DNA from 3 places in the Arthrobacter sp. RT-1 genome. Region 3 is predicted to be linked to each of the others. Evidence: riboswitches for the same ligand, from Rfam matches in the RefSeq annotation. Region 3 holds a riboswitch; each other region holds the start of a gene.
What was found. Region 3 has a riboswitch for thiamine pyrophosphate ahead of thiD (bifunctional hydroxymethylpyrimidine kinase/phosphomethylpyrimidine kinase). Riboswitches for the same ligand answer to the same signal wherever they lie in the genome.
Positions count from the first base shown of each region.

Region 1: another riboswitch for thiamine pyrophosphate. It lies ahead of DXK94_RS01705 (ECF transporter S component); the one in region 3 lies ahead of thiD (bifunctional hydroxymethylpyrimidine kinase/phosphomethylpyrimidine kinase).
Region 2: another riboswitch for thiamine pyrophosphate. It lies ahead of thiO (glycine oxidase ThiO); the one in region 3 lies ahead of thiD (bifunctional hydroxymethylpyrimidine kinase/phosphomethylpyrimidine kinase).

Region 1 is NZ_QRGQ01000002.1:69,191-74,565, reverse strand. It holds gene DXK94_RS01720 (hypothetical protein) at 161-994, shown strand; gene DXK94_RS01715 (energy-coupling factor transporter transmembrane protein EcfT) at 991-1,791, opposite strand; gene DXK94_RS01710 (ABC transporter ATP-binding protein) at 1,788-3,341, opposite strand; gene DXK94_RS01705 (ECF transporter S component) at 3,341-3,964, opposite strand; TPP riboswitch at 4,022-4,161, opposite strand; gene DXK94_RS01700 (heme-degrading domain-containing protein) at 4,248-4,799, shown strand; gene DXK94_RS01695 (hypothetical protein) at 4,796-5,002, shown strand; gene DXK94_RS01690 (DUF4383 domain-containing protein) at 5,119-5,375, shown strand, end outside.
Region 2 is NZ_QRGQ01000012.1:165,040-170,414, reverse strand. It holds gene DXK94_RS11890 (RNB domain-containing ribonuclease) at 1-700, opposite strand, end outside; gene thiE (thiamine phosphate synthase) at 779-1,513, opposite strand; TPP riboswitch at 1,541-1,659, shown strand; gene thiO (glycine oxidase ThiO) at 1,652-2,989, shown strand; gene thiS (sulfur carrier protein ThiS) at 2,986-3,222, shown strand; gene DXK94_RS11870 (thiazole synthase) at 3,227-4,045, shown strand; gene DXK94_RS11865 (4a-hydroxytetrahydrobiopterin dehydratase) at 4,092-4,430, shown strand; gene DXK94_RS11860 (hypothetical protein) at 4,526-4,828, opposite strand; gene DXK94_RS11855 (DUF3107 domain-containing protein) at 4,866-5,090, opposite strand; gene DXK94_RS11850 (TetR/AcrR family transcriptional regulator) at 5,141-5,375, opposite strand, start outside.
Region 3 is NZ_QRGQ01000024.1:266,694-272,068, reverse strand. It holds gene rplU (50S ribosomal protein L21) at 1-133, opposite strand, end outside; gene thiD (bifunctional hydroxymethylpyrimidine kinase/phosphomethylpyrimidine kinase) at 432-1,970, opposite strand; TPP riboswitch at 1,960-2,057, opposite strand; gene DXK94_RS16945 (Rne/Rng family ribonuclease) at 2,209-5,375, opposite strand, start outside.

The sequences.
Region 1 (5,375 bases), on a different contig from region 3:
CATGAGTTACAGCTGGCGAAATATTGGGGTTTCAGCTTGATTCGGAGACCGCTTACCCGCTACATGCGATAGAAATGGGCCCGGCCCGCTCCTTGTCCCACCCCGAAGTCCGGAGGAAACTGGAGGGGAACTATCTTTTCGACCAACTAACGGAGCCTACATGCCCCGGACGCCAGCCCTTCTGCCCGCCATCCGGCTTGCGTGGATACTGGCAGCAGCCCTGATTCTGGTTCTTGCAGGTCCCGCGTCCGCCGCGCCGTCACCGGGTGAGGGAAACCAATCACTCCTCGGCAACGACATCTCCTGGCCGCAGTGCAAAAAGGAACTGCCTAAGGGCCAGGCCTTCGGCATCGTGGGCGTCAACAACGGCCTGGCCAACAACACCAACCCGTGCCTGGAGGAGCAGCTCGAGTGGGCAGAGACGTCTCCGGGCCTCCCGACCCAACCGGCCGTGTCGCTGTACGTCAACACTGCCAACCCCGGCAGCGCAGGATCCTGGTGGCCGGTCAGCGACGAGTACCCCATCGGGCGGCACGTCCACAACCCCTACGGACCCTGCGAAGAAGGGGACTACGGCACGGCCTGCGCCTACATGTACGGCTATGCCAAAGCCTACGACGACGCCTACATCCGCGGAATCAGCAACCCGGCGGACTATGTCTGGTGGCTGGACGTGGAGACTGAAAACACCTGGTCCAGCGACAAGGACGCCAACCGGGCTGTCCTGGAAGGCATGACGGACTTCTTCCACAGCATTGGGGTGGAAGGCGTGGGCCTCTACTCCACCGGATTGCAGTGGGGCCGGATCGTGGGCAGCGTCAGCAGCTCCAGCAACCTCTACCCGCTGCCGAGCTGGCTGGCGGGCTCCCGCAACGCCTACCGGGCGGCAGGCGCTTGCTCAAAGGCTCCGCTAACGGGCGGCGGCACGGTGGTCCTGACGCAGTTCGTGGCGCGGGGCTTCGACTACAACCATCCCTGCAAGCAGGAACCCTAGCTTCCCAGCCACACCATGTTCCACGTTCCCGCAGAGAGAGCCGCGGCAACGGCCAGGCCCGCCACGAGCAGGCCTCCCGCCAGCACCCAGGCGTCCAGGAGACTGTAGGTGGACTTGCGGGCCCACGTCCGGCTTCCGCCGCCGAAGCCCCGCGCTTCCATGGTGACAGCCAGCCTTGACGCGCGACGGATCGCCTGCACCAGGAGGCCGAAGCTCTGCCCCAGCGTCGCTTTCACGCGCTGCACAATTGTGCCCCGCGAGCCCACGCCCCGCGCCCGGCGCGCCATGCCGATGGTCTGCCATTCCTCAGCCATCAGGCCCACCAGCCGCATCGCGGCCAGCGTGCCCAGCACAAAACGGTGGGGCAACCGGGCCTTCTGCGCCAGTGCATCCGCGAGGTCGGTTGGATCCGTGCAGCTCATGAGCAGCACCGCCGGCAGGGCAATGGCCAGGCCCCGCAGCATGAACCCGATTCCCGTCTCCAGGGAACCCTCGCTCATGGTCCAGATGCCGACGTCGATCAGGGTCCGTCCGCTGTCCGCGGCAAGGATGGAGGTGCTCCAGCCGCCCACGGCAGCGGCGAGAATGAGCGGCCAGCCACGCTGCCACAGCAGCGTCAGGGTCAGGCCGGCAAGCGGAAACAGCAGGAACTCAAAAAACAGCGCCACCGAGGCCGAGACCCAGTCGATGGACAGTGCCAGCACCACCGTGATGAGGACGACGGCGGCCACTTTGCTGAGCGGATTGGCACGGGTGAGGAGGGCATGGTTGCCACGCAGGTTCAGCTGCTGCCTCATGGTGCCACCCGTTCCGCTGCAGCCATCCGCAACTCCGTCCCGCCCAGCGCGGCGGTGAACTCGGCATCGTGGGTCACCGTCACCACTGCGGTGCCCGCGTCCAGGAGTTCGGAGAGGAAGGACGCCAGTTCCGCCCACGTGTTGGCGTCCTGGCCGAACGTCGGCTCGTCCAGCACCAGGACCTGCGGGCTCGCTGCAAGGACCGTAGCCACGGAGAGCCGCCGCTTCTCCCCGCCGGAAAGTGTGTACGGGTTGGCGTCCACCAGCGCGGTGAGCCGCAGCCGTTCCAGCAGTTCGTCAACGCGATCCTCGCCGTGCCCCAGGTGCCGGGGCCCGAACAGCAGTTCATCGAGCACATTGCCGGTAACGAACTGGTGCTCGGGTTCCTGGAACACCGTCCCCACCCGCTCGATCAGCTGCTCGGCTTTCCACTTGTAGGGGTCGATTCCGGCTCCCCGGCTCAAGTCGGTGGTGGCGGAAACCTTGCCGGCAACCGGCTCCAGGAGCCCCGCGAGGGTCAGGGCGAACGTGGATTTTCCCGCACCGTTGGAGCCCACCACTGCCAGCGCCCGGCCGGCCCGCACCTGCGCGGTGATGTCTTCCTGCACCGGGACTGGCGGGATCCTGCGGAACCCGCTGCGGCGCGGACGTTCCCGGGACACTGCCAGCTTTTCGGCGGCGAGCAGGAGATTTCCCGTCCCCGCGGCCGGCACGGCAGCACGGGCACGGGTGGCGGGCACATAACCGGGCACCCATACCCCGGCGGCCATCAGCATGGTCCGCGCGTCACTCAGCACCTGGTCCGGAGGGCCGTCCAGCAGTACCGCAGGATCAGAGGCCGAGCCGGGCTGCAGGACCACAATCCGGTCCACCAGGTCCTTCCAGACCGACACCCGGTGCTCCACCACCACCAGCGTTGCGCCGGTCTTGTCCAGGCACCGGGCCACGGCGTCGCGGACCTCCAGCACACCCGCCGGGTCCAGGTTGGCGGTGGGCTCATCCAAAAGGATCAGCCCGGGCCGCATCGCAAGGATGCCCGCCAGCGCGAGGCGCTGCTTTTGGCCGCCGGACAGGGCCGACGTCGGATGGTCCAGCGGCAGGTGGGACAGGCCGACGTCGTCAAGCGCCTCGTGCACGCGGGTCCAGATGGCATCACGGGGCACGGCAAGGTTTTCGGCGCCGAAGGCGACGTCGTCGCCCACGCGGGAGAGGACCACCTGTGTTTCGGGGTCCTGCTGCATCAGCCCGGCATGGCCGCGCTGCCCGCGGGGGGACGCGCCGTCGACGAGCAGCGAACCTGACTCGTCCGAATCGCCCGCCTCGCCGTCGTCGTTCGCGTCGCCCAGAACCCCGGCAAGGGCATGCAGGAGGGTGGATTTGCCGGCACCGGAAGGGCCGAGCAGGAGCACCCGCTCCCCCGGCGCGATGTCGAGGTCAAGGCCGTGGACCGCGGGCTTGGGGCGGCCGGCATGCCGCCACCCCCAGCCGCGGGCCGTGACGGCCGCCGGCCGCACAGCTCCGGGCCCGGCCTGGTGCGAAGGTGCCTGCATCAGGAGAGGACGGGCTCCGTGGCGGCCCTGCGCGAGGCGAAGGAGCTCAGCACCCCGGTCTTCGCCAGTCCCCGGGTGGCGATCCAGGACAATGCACCGGCGATGACCGCTCCGGAAATCGCGGTGAAGATGATGTAGGCCAGCTTGTCGCCGCCCGAGTAGGCGATGTTCCAGCCCCACGGCGCGAAGGAGTCATTCAGGCCGCAGAAGAGGCCCGCCGCCGCGCCGGCCAGCAGGGAAACGGGCAGGTTGAACTTTTTGTACACGAAGATGGCGAAGATGATCTCCGCGCCGAGGCCCTGGACGAAGCCGGAGAACAGCACGGAGGCGCCATACTGCGATCCCATCAGGAGCTCACCGGTGGCCGCGACGGTTTCGCAGAACAATGCCGCGCCGGGCTTGCGGATGATGAGCATGCCCAGCACCGCCGGGATCATCCAGCCGCCGGCGATCAGGCCGGTCAGGGGCGGGTAAACGGCGTTCATCGGCGCGGAAACCGCGGCCGCACCCTGGGACCAGGCCCAGAAGATGACGCCGCCGGCGATGGCGATCAGGGCTGCCACCACGATGTCCACGACGCGCCAGGACTTGCTGGTGGTCTTCTTGATTGCTGCAGTGCTCATGTGATCCTCCTGGGAAACAGGAGGGGAAAGCACGGCAAGCGGCTACTGCCGTTGCCGGACTTCGAGAACTCGACTCCCTTGCGCCGGTACTAACCGGATCAGGTTCGAGGGTCTGCGGCTGTCCGCACTCTCAGCGCCCACCTCCGGTTCCCGGCCTTTGGCCAGTGCCCGACGGCGGCGCTCCCCTGTCGTTAGGTAATGCTCTGAATGGAATGATGCTTGGGTAGAACTGCCCTGCTGGGCGGAGTCCAGTTTACACCGGGACAGGGGTAGATTGTGGGCCATGACTGCTAATCAGCCGCATGTGACCGACTTCGATCCGGACTCTGACGCCGCGCAGCCGGAAGGATCGCTGCAGGCCCTCATCGGCCGCATCGAGGGGGAGATCCATGAGCTCCAGTTCCCCGGCTTCTCCCTGGACGACTCGCTGAACCTTGGACTTCTCCTTGTGGAACTGGGGAAGGAGCGTGGCCTGCCCATCGCGATCGACATCACCAAGGGCGATCAGGTCCTGTTCCATGTGGCCCTGCCCGGCGCCACCCCGGACAACGAACACTGGATCCGGGCGAAGCAGCGCACCGCCGCCCGGTATGAGGTTCCCTCGCTGCTGGTGGGGCTTCGCGGCCGGCTCCGGGGCGGCCGGATCGAGGACCAGGGCTGGTTCGACCAAACCCTGTACGCCGCGCACGGCGGGTCCTTCCCGGTCTATGTCTCCGGTGTGGGCGCGGTGGCCACCGTCACCGTTTCCGGGCTCCCGCAGATGCAGGACCATGACCTGGTGGTGGAGGCCATGCGTGAGGTGCTGCGCCCGGCAGGGGCAGACGGCCCGGCATGACCGGCAGGGCCGCTGACAATGCCGTCCGGGCGGCACTGGACAAAGCCGAGGACGAGATGATCTTCATCGGCCCGGACCATCCCTACTATCCGCTGCTGGCCGAACTGGTGTCCGCCGTCGGCAAGGCCTGGCAACAGGGGTACGAGCAGGGCCGCAGCGGCGGGCAGCACCCCAACCCCTACACCTGGACCGGTCCGGCGTAAGAAAAGGCCGGAACGGGGAATGTTTCCGCATCCCTCAACGCAGAAACAAAGCCTGCTTAGCTTTTATTAGTAATCATGCTTACTATATTGTTTCAGGCGTGAGAGGAGTACAGGACATGGCAGTCAGCACCCGCCCACCGGGCGTCCGAACCGCCCTGCAGTGGTCTGCCGTTGCCGCCGGCGTCGTATTCCTGCTCGTTGGCATCCTGGGATTCGTCCCCGGAGTTACCCAAAACTATGATTCCCTCGGTTTCGCAGGGCCCGGTTCAGGGGCGCTGCTGCTGGGTGTGTTCCAGGTATCCATTCTCCACAACCTTGTCCACTGCCTCTTCGGCGCCGCCGGCCTGCTCATGGCGCGGACCCACCGCCAGGC
Region 2 (5,375 bases), on a different contig from region 3:
GGGCGGCGGCGATGCGGTAGCCGCCGTCGGGAAGCTGGACGATCTCCTGTTCCGGCATGTTCAGGCTGGCACCTTCGCGGGCGCGTTCCAGCTCTACGCGCTTGAGGCCGACCTCTTTGAGCAGCTGGAGGACAGGGGATGCGCTGCCCGAATCCAGTTCAGCCTGCGCCCCCTTGTAGCTGAGCTTTGCCCGGCTGCGCATGCGGGCCCGCTTCACGGCGACGGAGGTGACTTCGGCGGCGCTGTCCAGCCGGAAATCCCAGACGAAGGCGGAACAGTCCTGCCCCGGCAGCAGGCTCCCGGCTCCCTCGCTGATGACCTCCGGATGCAGCGGAATCCGGCCGTCAGGGGCATAAAAGGTCTGGCCGCGGCGCCGTGTTTCGGCGTCCAGGGGCCCGCCGGGCGTCACGAAGGAGGGAACATCGGCGATGGCGTACAGCACGTGGTACCCATCGCCGTCGGCCTCGATGAACAGGGCCTGGTCCAAATCCGTGGACGATGCCGGATCGATGGTGATGAACCCGACCCCGGTGAGGTCATAGGCCGGCAGCTGCAAGGCCGCGACGGCCGCTTCGGCATCCCTGACTGCGTGTAGGGGGTATGGGCCGGGCAGTTCCAGTTCGGTCCGCAGGGCACCCAGGGCTTCCTCGAGGGCATTGTTGTGTTCGTGGACGTTGGGAGCCAGCCGATGATGTGACACGAAAATCAGCCTAGCCCGAAGAACCCCGATTTTGCATGGCACTGACGCCGCACGGGGCTGCGCCGTGTTGCGGCGGCTTTAGGGTGTGGCCCCGTCCAAGGCAGCGAGAAGGGCGGCGGCAGCGGCGGCAGGGTCATCGGCTTCCGTGATGGCACGCACCACAACGATCCGGCTCGCTCCTGCTTCCACAACCTGGTCCACATTGGAGTGGTCGATGCCGCCGATGGCAAACCAGGGCACCCCGCTCCCGGCCTCGGCTGAGGCTTCGGCGGCGTACTTCACCAGGTCCAGCCCGACGGCGGCCCTGCCGGGTTTGGTGGGCGTGGCCCAGACCGGTCCGACGCAGAAGTAGTCAAGCGCGGACGGTCCGGCTGCGGCAGCGAGGGCGGCGTCCACCTGCCCCGGGGCATGGCTGGAGAGCCCGATGGCGGCGTTGCCGTTGAGCAGGGTGCGGGCTGCATCCAACGGAAGGTCCTTCTGACCGATGTGGAACACCGGCGCACCGGACAACACGGCGATGTCCGCCCGGTCATTCACAGCCCACAGCCGGCCATGGCGCTGCGCCGCTTCCTTCAAAACCGCCAGCAGCTCCAGCTCCTCGGCCGCCTCGATGGCCTTGTCCCGCAACTGGATGATGTCCACGCCGCCGGCAAAGGCAGCATCCACGAACTGCCCGAAGTCCCCGCGGTCCCGGCGGGCATCCGTGCAGAGGTAAAGGCGGGCGCTGTTCAGGCCGGCAGTACCTTCGGCATGGGTAAAGGCATCGGCGGCGGGGACTGCGGCAGCGGGGGCAGGGGACTGGGACACATTCATGGCTGCAAGCCTAGTTCCTCTACACTGGCCTCGTACTGCGGGAGCCCGCGGCAGCTGTCATAAAGCGCCGGGCTGAGAGGGCGTCAGAGCCGACCGCTTGACCTGATCCGGTTAATGCCGGCGTAGGGAAGGAGACACATGAGCACCCCAAACGTTGTCCCGCCCGGGGCTCCCTCCGGCACCATCCGTGCCGACGTGGCCGTTATCGGCGGCGGAGTGGTTGGGCATGCCATCGCCTGGGAGGCGAGGCGTTCCGGCCGGTCTGTCGTGCTGATCGATGACGCGCCCGGAGCCGGGGCCAGCTGGGCGGCCGCCGGAATGCTGGCCCCGGTGAGCGAGCTGCACTATCAGGAGGAGGACCTCCTGGAGCTCATGCTTGCCTCCTCCGCCCGGTGGCCGGGCTTTGCCGCGGAACTGGCCGCCGCTTCCGGCGAAAGTCCCGGGTACCTCACGACGCCGACGCTCGCCGTGGGTGCCGATGCTGCCGACCGCCGCGCCCTGATGGATTTGCGCGGGGTGCAGCAGGCCAGCGGCCTGTCCGTGGAGCCGTTGACTGTCAGGGAGGCCCGACGCCGGGAACCGCTGCTCAGCCCTGCCATCGCCTGCGCACTGGACACTCCCGCGGACCACCAGGTGGATCCCCGGCGCCTGGTGTCCTGCCTGCGGCGCGCGCTCGCCGCGCATGGCTCCGCCGTCGAAAGTAATGGAACAGACGTGGCGGGGGCCATCGACGGCTACGCCGTGCCGGACCGGGCCGCCGGGCTGGTCTGGGCGGACGGGGCAGTGGCCGGGGCCCTGCTCGCAGGCGGCGGCACGGTCCTGGCCCGCGAAACGATCGTTGCCAACGGCCTGGATGCCGCAGCCCTGGCGGGCCTGCCCGACGGCCTGCAGCTCGCGCTGCGGCCGGTGTATGGGGATATCCTGCGCCTGGCAGTGCCCCGGCAGCTCCAGCCGCTCGTAACCTCAACCGTCCGCGGGCTGGTCCACGGCGTCCCCGTGTATATCGTCCCGCGGCAGGACGGGACGGTAGTGATCGGAGCCACCCAGCGTGAGGACGCCCTTGCCGCGACACATAACGCACCGGCGGCCGGTGCCCGCGCTACAGCGGGCGCCGTATCGGCAGGCGGGGTCTACCAGCTCCTCCGCGACGCCCAGGTCCTGGTGCCCGCCGTCGCCGAACTCGAGCTGCTGGAATGCACGGCACGGGCGCGGCCCGGCACCCCGGACAACGCCCCGCTGCTGGGCCGGGTGCCGCTGGCCGGCGATCCGGCAACCGGGGAATCCGCACACGTTGCGGGACTGATCATTGCCACCGGATTCTTCCGGCACGGCGTCCTCCTGGCCCCCGCAGCGGCGGCCATCTGCCGGGACCTTCTGGACGGCACGGCGGACGTCCGCTGGCAACCTTTCAACCCGGGCCGGTTTTCCGGCCGCGAACCGGCCGCCACCATCTTCAACATCAAGGAGACAGCATGAACATCACCCTGAACGGACAACAACATACGGTGGCTGACGGGGCCTCCATCACCATGCTCGTCAGCCAGGTCACCGGCCGCCCCCTCGCCGCTGACGGCCAGGCCCGCGACGGCGGCAAACTCGGCGTGGCGGTGGCGCACAACGCGCAGGTAGTACCCCGGAGCCAATGGTTCGCAACAGCGCTCGCCGACGGTGACGACGTCGAGCTCGTCACGGCAGTGCAGGGAGGCTGAGACCATGACCGAAACCACCACCACCATCACGCCGGCCGGCGCCTCCGGCATGGACGACACGCTGGTCATCGACGGCGTACCCCTGGCATCTCGGCTGATCATGGGCACCGGCGGCGCCCCAAGCCTGGACGGCCTCGGAGCTGCGCTCCTGGCATCCGGGACAGCGCTGACCACCGTGGCGTTGCGCCGCTATTCGACGGCGGAAACGGGCTCGCTTTTCCAGCTGCTCGTGGACCACGGCATCCGGGTCCTCCCCAACACCGCCGGCTGTTTCACGGCCCGTGATGCGGTCCTCACCGCCGAACTGGCCCGCGAGGCACTGGAAACCGACTGGGTGAAGCTTGAGGTCATCGCCGATGAGCACACCCTCCTCCCGGACGCCGTGGAACTGGTGGACGCCACCGAACAGCTGGTCAACCGCGGGTTCAAGGTGTTTGCGTACACCAACGATGATCCGGTCCTGGCGCTTCGCCTGGAAAACCTGGGAGCCACCGCGGTCATGCCCCTGGGATCACCCATCGGCACGGGCCTGGGGATCCTAAATCCGCACAACATCGAGCTCATCGTGTCCCGCGCCTCCGTCCCGGTGGTGCTCGATGCAGGCATCGGAACGGCGTCGGATGCCGCCCTTGCCATGGAGCTTGGCTGTGACGCCGTGCTGCTGGCCACCGCGGTGACCCGGGCGCAGAACCCGGCGCTGATGGGGGAGGCCTTCAAACACGCTGTCATCGCCGGTAGGCTGGCGAAAGCGGCCGGTCGGATACCGCGCCGCGAGCACGCGCTGGCGTCGTCGGCGATGGAGGGCCGGGCCGAGTTCCTGTAGGGCCTGCTCCATCAGACCGGCCGGCGCCCTGAGGCAAGGAGCAGCAGTGGCCGCCAAAGACGCCCTTCCCCGGGAACGCATCGACGAAGCACTCACCGGACTGCCGGACTGGCGCTTCAGCGACGGCGGCCTGGTCACCGTCTTCAAGACGCCGACGGCGGCTGCCGCACTCGAGGTGATTGCCGCCGTCGGACGCCTTGCCGAGGAACAAAACCACCATCCGGACCTCGACTGGCGCTACAACCGCGTCTTCATCCGGTACACCTCGCACGACGCCAGAGGGCAGGTGACCGGGCGGGACCTCACCGCGGCCGCCGGGGCAAGCGACGCCGCGGCAGCGGCCGGGGCTGTGGCCGAGCCTTCGAAATACGTGCCGGACCATTAGGCAGCCGCGTCATCAAGCAGCTGTGCCGTTAAGCATGTGGCCGCCGTCCCAACGGGACGGCGGCCACATGCGTGAGGTGCAACAGAAACCGGCGCTCAGCGCCGAAGGATCGCGGTAAGCCGGTGGGTGTCCTGCCGGGCGCGGCTGCGGCCCAGGTAAAGAACAGCCGCGACGGCGGCCGCAGCGCCCAGCACGATGGGCAGGACCCACGGAAGCCAGGTCAGCCCCGGCCGGTAGCCGAAGCCGGCGGCCATGAGGATGATCCAGGTGAGGGCCCCTACACCCACGGCGACGCCGGCGGGCAGGCCGGCGCCGTACTTGGCATGCCGCCTGTCATTCGCCCAGACAATAAAGCCGGCGGCGACGGTGGCGAGCACAACGATGGTCAGGGAAAGCAACGGATCTCCTCGGGATTCGCGGCAGCGCGGGCCTGGGCTAGAACTGGCCGAACCCTACGCGGCGGACCTCTTCGGCGCCGATCTCCACATAAGCCAGGGCATTTCCGGGAACAATGATCAGGCGTCCCTTGTCATCCGTCAGGCGCAGCTCGCTGCCGGCGTTGATGGCTTCGCCCACAACCTTGGCCACCGTGTCTGCGTCCTGCGCCGATTCGAGCACAATCTCGCGGCCAACATTCTGAACGCCGATCTTAATTTCCACAGGGGGCCTCCCAGCCAGTCAAAGTTCATTGGTGATGTCTTATTTGTAGTCTAGGACTCTTTGGGGAAGCGAGAGATTCCGCGCCAAGCTAAACGGTAGATGAGGTCACTGGCCACGTCGAGGTCAAGGTTACCGTCGGTTTCGAGCCAGTAGCGGGCACTGACCTGCGCCATCCCGGCGAGTCCGCGCCCCAAAAGCTCCGCCTCGAGGTGGGGGAGTTTGGTGTCGCCGGCAATGACGCGGGCAATGGCGTCCGCGAAGGTCCGGTTGAAGGTCTCCAGGCGT
Region 3 (5,375 bases):
CACCGTCTACCAGGAGCAGCGCGGGCAGCTCAATGGTGCTGCCAGCTCCACCGGCGACGCGGTTCAGGGTAACGAAGTCTCCAACGGAAACCTTCTCTTGGCGGCCGCCTGCGCGGACAATCGCGTACACCACTTGGGAACTCACTTCTCTCGACGTTTATTACTAAATTTGCGTGCGGTGCCCGGCTCTGAATTGGCTGGGTTTCCGCTGTGCCTCAACGCCGTGGATTCCCCGGGGGAATCCGTGAGCTATCCCCGAAGGGGTCATAACCCAAGTGTTGGCGTAAGCACCGAAGAACTAGACTACGCTAATTTCGTCTTCGGCCGCAAATGAGGCTGGTTCCGGCGCGTTGGCTGTGATAGGAACCACAGGCCAACCCGGCGGCGGGACCGCGCCCAACCATCCTACCGGCAGGGCGCCCGCCCGCCGGTCAGGAGTGGAGGCGCGGCGCGTCGAAGAAGTCCACTTCCAGGCGGCAGGACTGCCGGAAGGCGGTGACCATCGCCGCCCGCTCGGCATCCGAGGCGTTCCGCCCGGCCCCGTCCACGATGGCGATGGCCGTGCGGGTTGCTTCGGCGAATTCATCGTCGGCGTAGGTGCGGAGCCAGTCAGCATAGGGGTGCGCTGCCGGTTCGCCCGCGGCGACAAACCGGGCATGGAGTGTTTTGCCCACCTCCGCGTACAGCCAGAAGCAGGGAAGGACGGCGGCCGCGAGCACTGCATAGCTGCCCGACGCCGATGCAGCGGTCAGGTGGTCCACGTAGGACTTGGTGACCGGACCCAGTTCAGCCTGGACAGGGCGGGTGCTCAGCCAGGACCTGTGCAGCTCCGACTCCACTTCCAGGCACTGCCGCGCGGAGGCAGCCCAGAACACCTGCTCCATTTCGGTGGGTGCCAGGGCGCTTGCCCGTGCCAGGACCCGGGAGTAGCCGTTGAGGTAGATGGCGTCCTGGGCCAGGTAGTAGGCAAACTCCTTTTCGGGGAGGCTTCCGGAGGCCAGTCCACGGATGAAGTCCAGCCCGTAGATCGCTTTGAGGTCCTCGTCGGCTTCGGCCCGCAGCCGCGCCGCGAATCCTCCGGCGGGCGGGACGGGGCGCAGGTGGTGGAAATGGTGGACCGGCCCGTTCCCTGTTCCCACGTCCAGGCGGCCGGAGGCTTCCAACGCGCCTGCCAGCCAGGGCTTCACTTCCCGCAGCGATGCCTCCCAGTCCCCCAGCCGCGCCTGCACAGTCGCCATTGCGGAGGAGAGCGAACAGCCGGTGCCGTGACTGTTGGGGGTGGCCACCCGCTCCCCCGGCACCTGGATGACTTCTGCTCCCAGCAATCCGTTCATGTTGACCAGCGCGTCCGGGCATTCGGCCCCGGCCAGGTGGCCTCCCTTCACCAGCACGGTGGTCCCGGTGGCTGCCGCCAGGCGCTTCCCCTGATCGAGCGCGCCTTCCCAGGAATCCTGCAGGCTTTCGCCCACCAGCATGGCGAGCTCGGCCAGGTTGGGCGTGAGGAGATGGGCGAGCGGCAGCAGGTCGCGGAGCGCGGCCTCGGCTGATTCCTGCAGCAGCCGGTCGCCACTGGTGGCGACCATCACCGGGTCGAGGACCACGACGGCGGGGCGCACCTTTTCGAGCCATACCCGGACCGCCCCGATGACGGCGGCGTCCCCCAGCATGCCGATTTTCACGGCGTCGATGGTGATGTCGTCACTGATGGCGTCCAGCTGGCTGGCCAGGAAGGAAGCCGGCGGGACGTGGACAGCTTCCACGCCGCGGGTGTTCTGTGCGGTGAGGGCTGTGATGGCGGCCATGCCGTACCCGCCGTGCGCGGCAATACTTTTGAGGTCCGCCTGGATGCCTGCTCCACCGGAGGGGTCCGAACCCGCAATGGACAGGACACGGGGCAGGTCCCGGCCGGAATCCGGCAGGACAGGAGTGGACTGGAGAGCTTCCGCGGGCAGTGCAAGAGTCGAAGACAAGAGACATCCCTTCGCCGGTACTAGCCGGACAGGTTCAACGGGTGTGGATCTCAGCCGGCCCTTCGCGCGGCACCCCGTGTCGGTTCCCCAGCCTAGCCGTTTTGCCGCCGCCGCACCGAAGGTGACGTGCCGCTGCTGTTGGCACCTGATCCGGGCCGAAACACTGTTAACGCCGGACGCCCGGAACCGGCCGTGAGGGCGGTTCCGGGCATCCGGGTTTTTGTTGTGCTGCCTGCGGTCAGAGCTCGGAAGCAGGAACTCCCACACCGAGGATGATCGGAGCCTCGGCCTGCTTGGCGCCTGCAGTGTCCGCACCGGAGGCGGCAGCCGGTTCCGGCGCCTTCGCGGCATGCGAGTGGCCTGCACTGGCTGCCGGGACGCTCTCGTGGTGCTGGACGGACGTCTCGTTGGCAGCCCCCTGGGCACGGCTGGCGCTGCGGTTGCGCCGTGGCCTCCGCTGCCGTGACTGCTCCAGGGTGTGGTCCGACCAGTCCTTTTCAACGGTTGCGGCGGCGGACGGCTGCCCGGACTTGGCCGGTTCCGAAACTGCCGGTGCCGGAGCTGCCGGTGCCGAAGCTGCCGGTGCCGAAACCGCAGCTTCCGGCTGTTCTGCCGGAGCCTCGGCAGCCGGAGCGGGCTCACCGAGGTGCGCAAAGGCTTCAGCGAGCCGGTCCAGGGTGAGGGCAGGCTGCGGCTGCTGTTCTTCCGCGTGCTCGACGAAGGGCAGGGCAACCTTCTCGCCGCCGAACGTCAGGACAGCGGCGGGACGGGAGGAGGCATCGGCGTCGTGCTTGTCCGCCTCGACTGGCGCTGCCTGCTGGGCCGGCTGTGCCTGGCGGGCAGCCGCAACCTCATCGTCGTGCAGGTGGGCCGCGTGGGCTGCTGCAGCGATGTTGGCGAGGGCCAGCCGGGTTGCTTCCGCCTTGGCGTGGCGTTCGGCGTCTGACGGGTCCGGATGGACCGTGTGCACGTGTACGGCCGCGGCCGCCGGGGCAACGTCAGGCTGCTGGCCGCCGCGTCCGCGCCGCCGCTTGCGGTCGGGACGGACACCGGGCTGGGTGCTGTCGGTCCGCTGGCCTTCGTTGCGGTGTCCTTCAGCACGGGCTTCAGGCCGGCTGTCGGCACGCTGCACGTGGTGCTCGGCGGCAACGATGTTGGCGCGGCGGTGCTCCACGGGATCGTCGTGGGTGACCACGCCGCGCCCGGCGCACGCCTCACACTGCTCACCGAAGACCTCCAGGAGCCCGGTACCCATGCGCTTGCGCGTCATCTGGACCAGGCCCAGCGAGGTGACCTCGGCAACCTGGTGCTTGGTACGGTCACGGCCCAGGCACTCCACCAGCCGGCGCAGCACCAGGTCCCGGTTGGACTCCAGCACCATGTCGATGAAGTCGATGACGATGATGCCGCCGATGTCGCGCAGCCGGAGCTGCCGTACAACTTCCTCGGCCGCTTCAAGGTTGTTCTTCGTGACGGTTTCTTCGAGGTTGCCGCCGCTGCCGGTGAACTTGCCGGTGTTGACGTCCACCACGGTCATGGCTTCGGTACGGTCGATGACCAGCGACCCGCCGGAGGGCAGGAACACCTTGCGTTCCAGGGCCTTGTGGATCTGCTCGTCGATCCGCCAGGCAGCAAAGATGTCCTGGTCCTTGGTCCACTTCTCGAGGCGGCCCACCAGGTCCGGGGCCACGTAGGTGACGTAGGCCTCGATGGTGTCCCAGGCTTCCTCGCCGGAAACAATCAGCTTGGAGAAGTCCTCGTTGAAGACGTCACGGACCACCTTGATGGTGAGGTCCGGTTCGCCATAGAGCAGTTCCGGTGCCAGGACCTTGGTGGAGGTGGACTGGCTTTCGATGCCTTCCCACTGGGCGCGCAGCCGGTTGATGTCGTGCGTCAGCTCTTCCTCGGACGCTCCCTCGGCGGCGGTGCGGACAATGACGCCCGCATGCTCCGGAAGGCGGTCCTTGAGGATGCGCTTGAGGCGGTTGCGTTCGACGTCGGGCAGCTTGCGGGAGATGCCGGTCATGGAGCCGCCGGGCACGTACACGAGGTAGCGGCCGGGCAGCGAGATCTGGCTGGTCAGGCGTGCACCCTTGTGGCCCACCGGGTCCTTGGTGACCTGGACCAGGACGGTGTCGCCGGACTTGAGGGCGTTTTCGATGCGGCGCTGCTTGCCTTCGAGGTTGACGGCCTCCCAGTTCACCTCGCCGGCGTACAGGACGGCGTTGCGGCCGCGTCCGATGTCAACAAAGGCAGCCTCCATGGAGGGCAGGACATTCTGGACCTTGCCGAGGTAGACGTTGCCGATGAGCGAATCCTGCTGCGTCTTGGACACGAAGTGTTCCGCCAGGACGCCGTCCTCAAGGACCGCAATCTGGATTCTGTCGTCGCGCTGCCGGACAATCATTTGCCGGTCAACGGATTCGCGGCGAGCCAGGAACTCGGCCTCGGTGATCACGGTGCGGCGGCGGCCGGTATCGCGGGACTCGCGGCGGCGCTGCTTCTTCGCCTCCAGCCTGGTGGAACCCTTGACGCTGGTGACCCGGTTGCTGACGGCCGGTTCGGTGGCAACGCGGGGCGCGCGGACGCGGGTCACGGTGTTGGGCGGGTCGTCATCCCCGCCGCCGGTCAGTTCGAGGTCCTGGTCGCCACGGCGGCGGCGACGGCGGCGGCGCGACGTGACTCCCTCTTCCCGCTGCCCGGCCTGCTCTTCGTCGGCATCCTCGGCCGTTTCGTCGTCGCCCTCAGCGCCTGCCTCTGCATCGCGGTCATCAAGGCGGCCGCGGTTCCGGCGGCCACGGCTGCGGCGCCTGCGGCGGCCCGCGGAATCCTCTGCGTCGCCTTCTTCGGCGTCGTCCTCTTCCGGCTCTTCGGTGGCTGCCGCGGCGGGGGCGGCGGGGCGCACCACCGTGCTGAGGTCCGGGGCCTGGAACAGCACGGACGTGGGGGAAGCAGGTTCCAGGAAGAGCGAGCCGAAGGGGCTGGGAGCAGCGCCGGTGGCGGCTGCGTTGCTTTCTTCCTCGGTTTGGGCTTGGGGAGCGGCGGCTTCAGGCGTTGCGGCCGACGGCGTCTGAGCCGCTTCCGGCGTTACGGCTGCTTCCACCGGGGTCTCCGCTGCCGGGGTCGCCCCGGCAGGCGCGTCCACTGCTGCGGCGGTGTCAGGGGTTTCCGCCTCGTCGCCGGCTGCGGCCGGGGCTTCCTGCCCGGCGGAAACCGCTTCGGTGGCTGCAGCTTCAGCCGGCACTTCAGTTTCCACCGCGGGCGCGGAGGTTTTGCGGGTGGCGACACGGCGGCGGCGGACCGGTTTGGTTTCGGCTTCCGCTTCGGGGGCAGTTGCGGACGGGGTACCCTCTTCGGCTGAGGCCGTAACTCCGGCGGGAGCCCCGGTGCCCGTTGCTTCGTCGG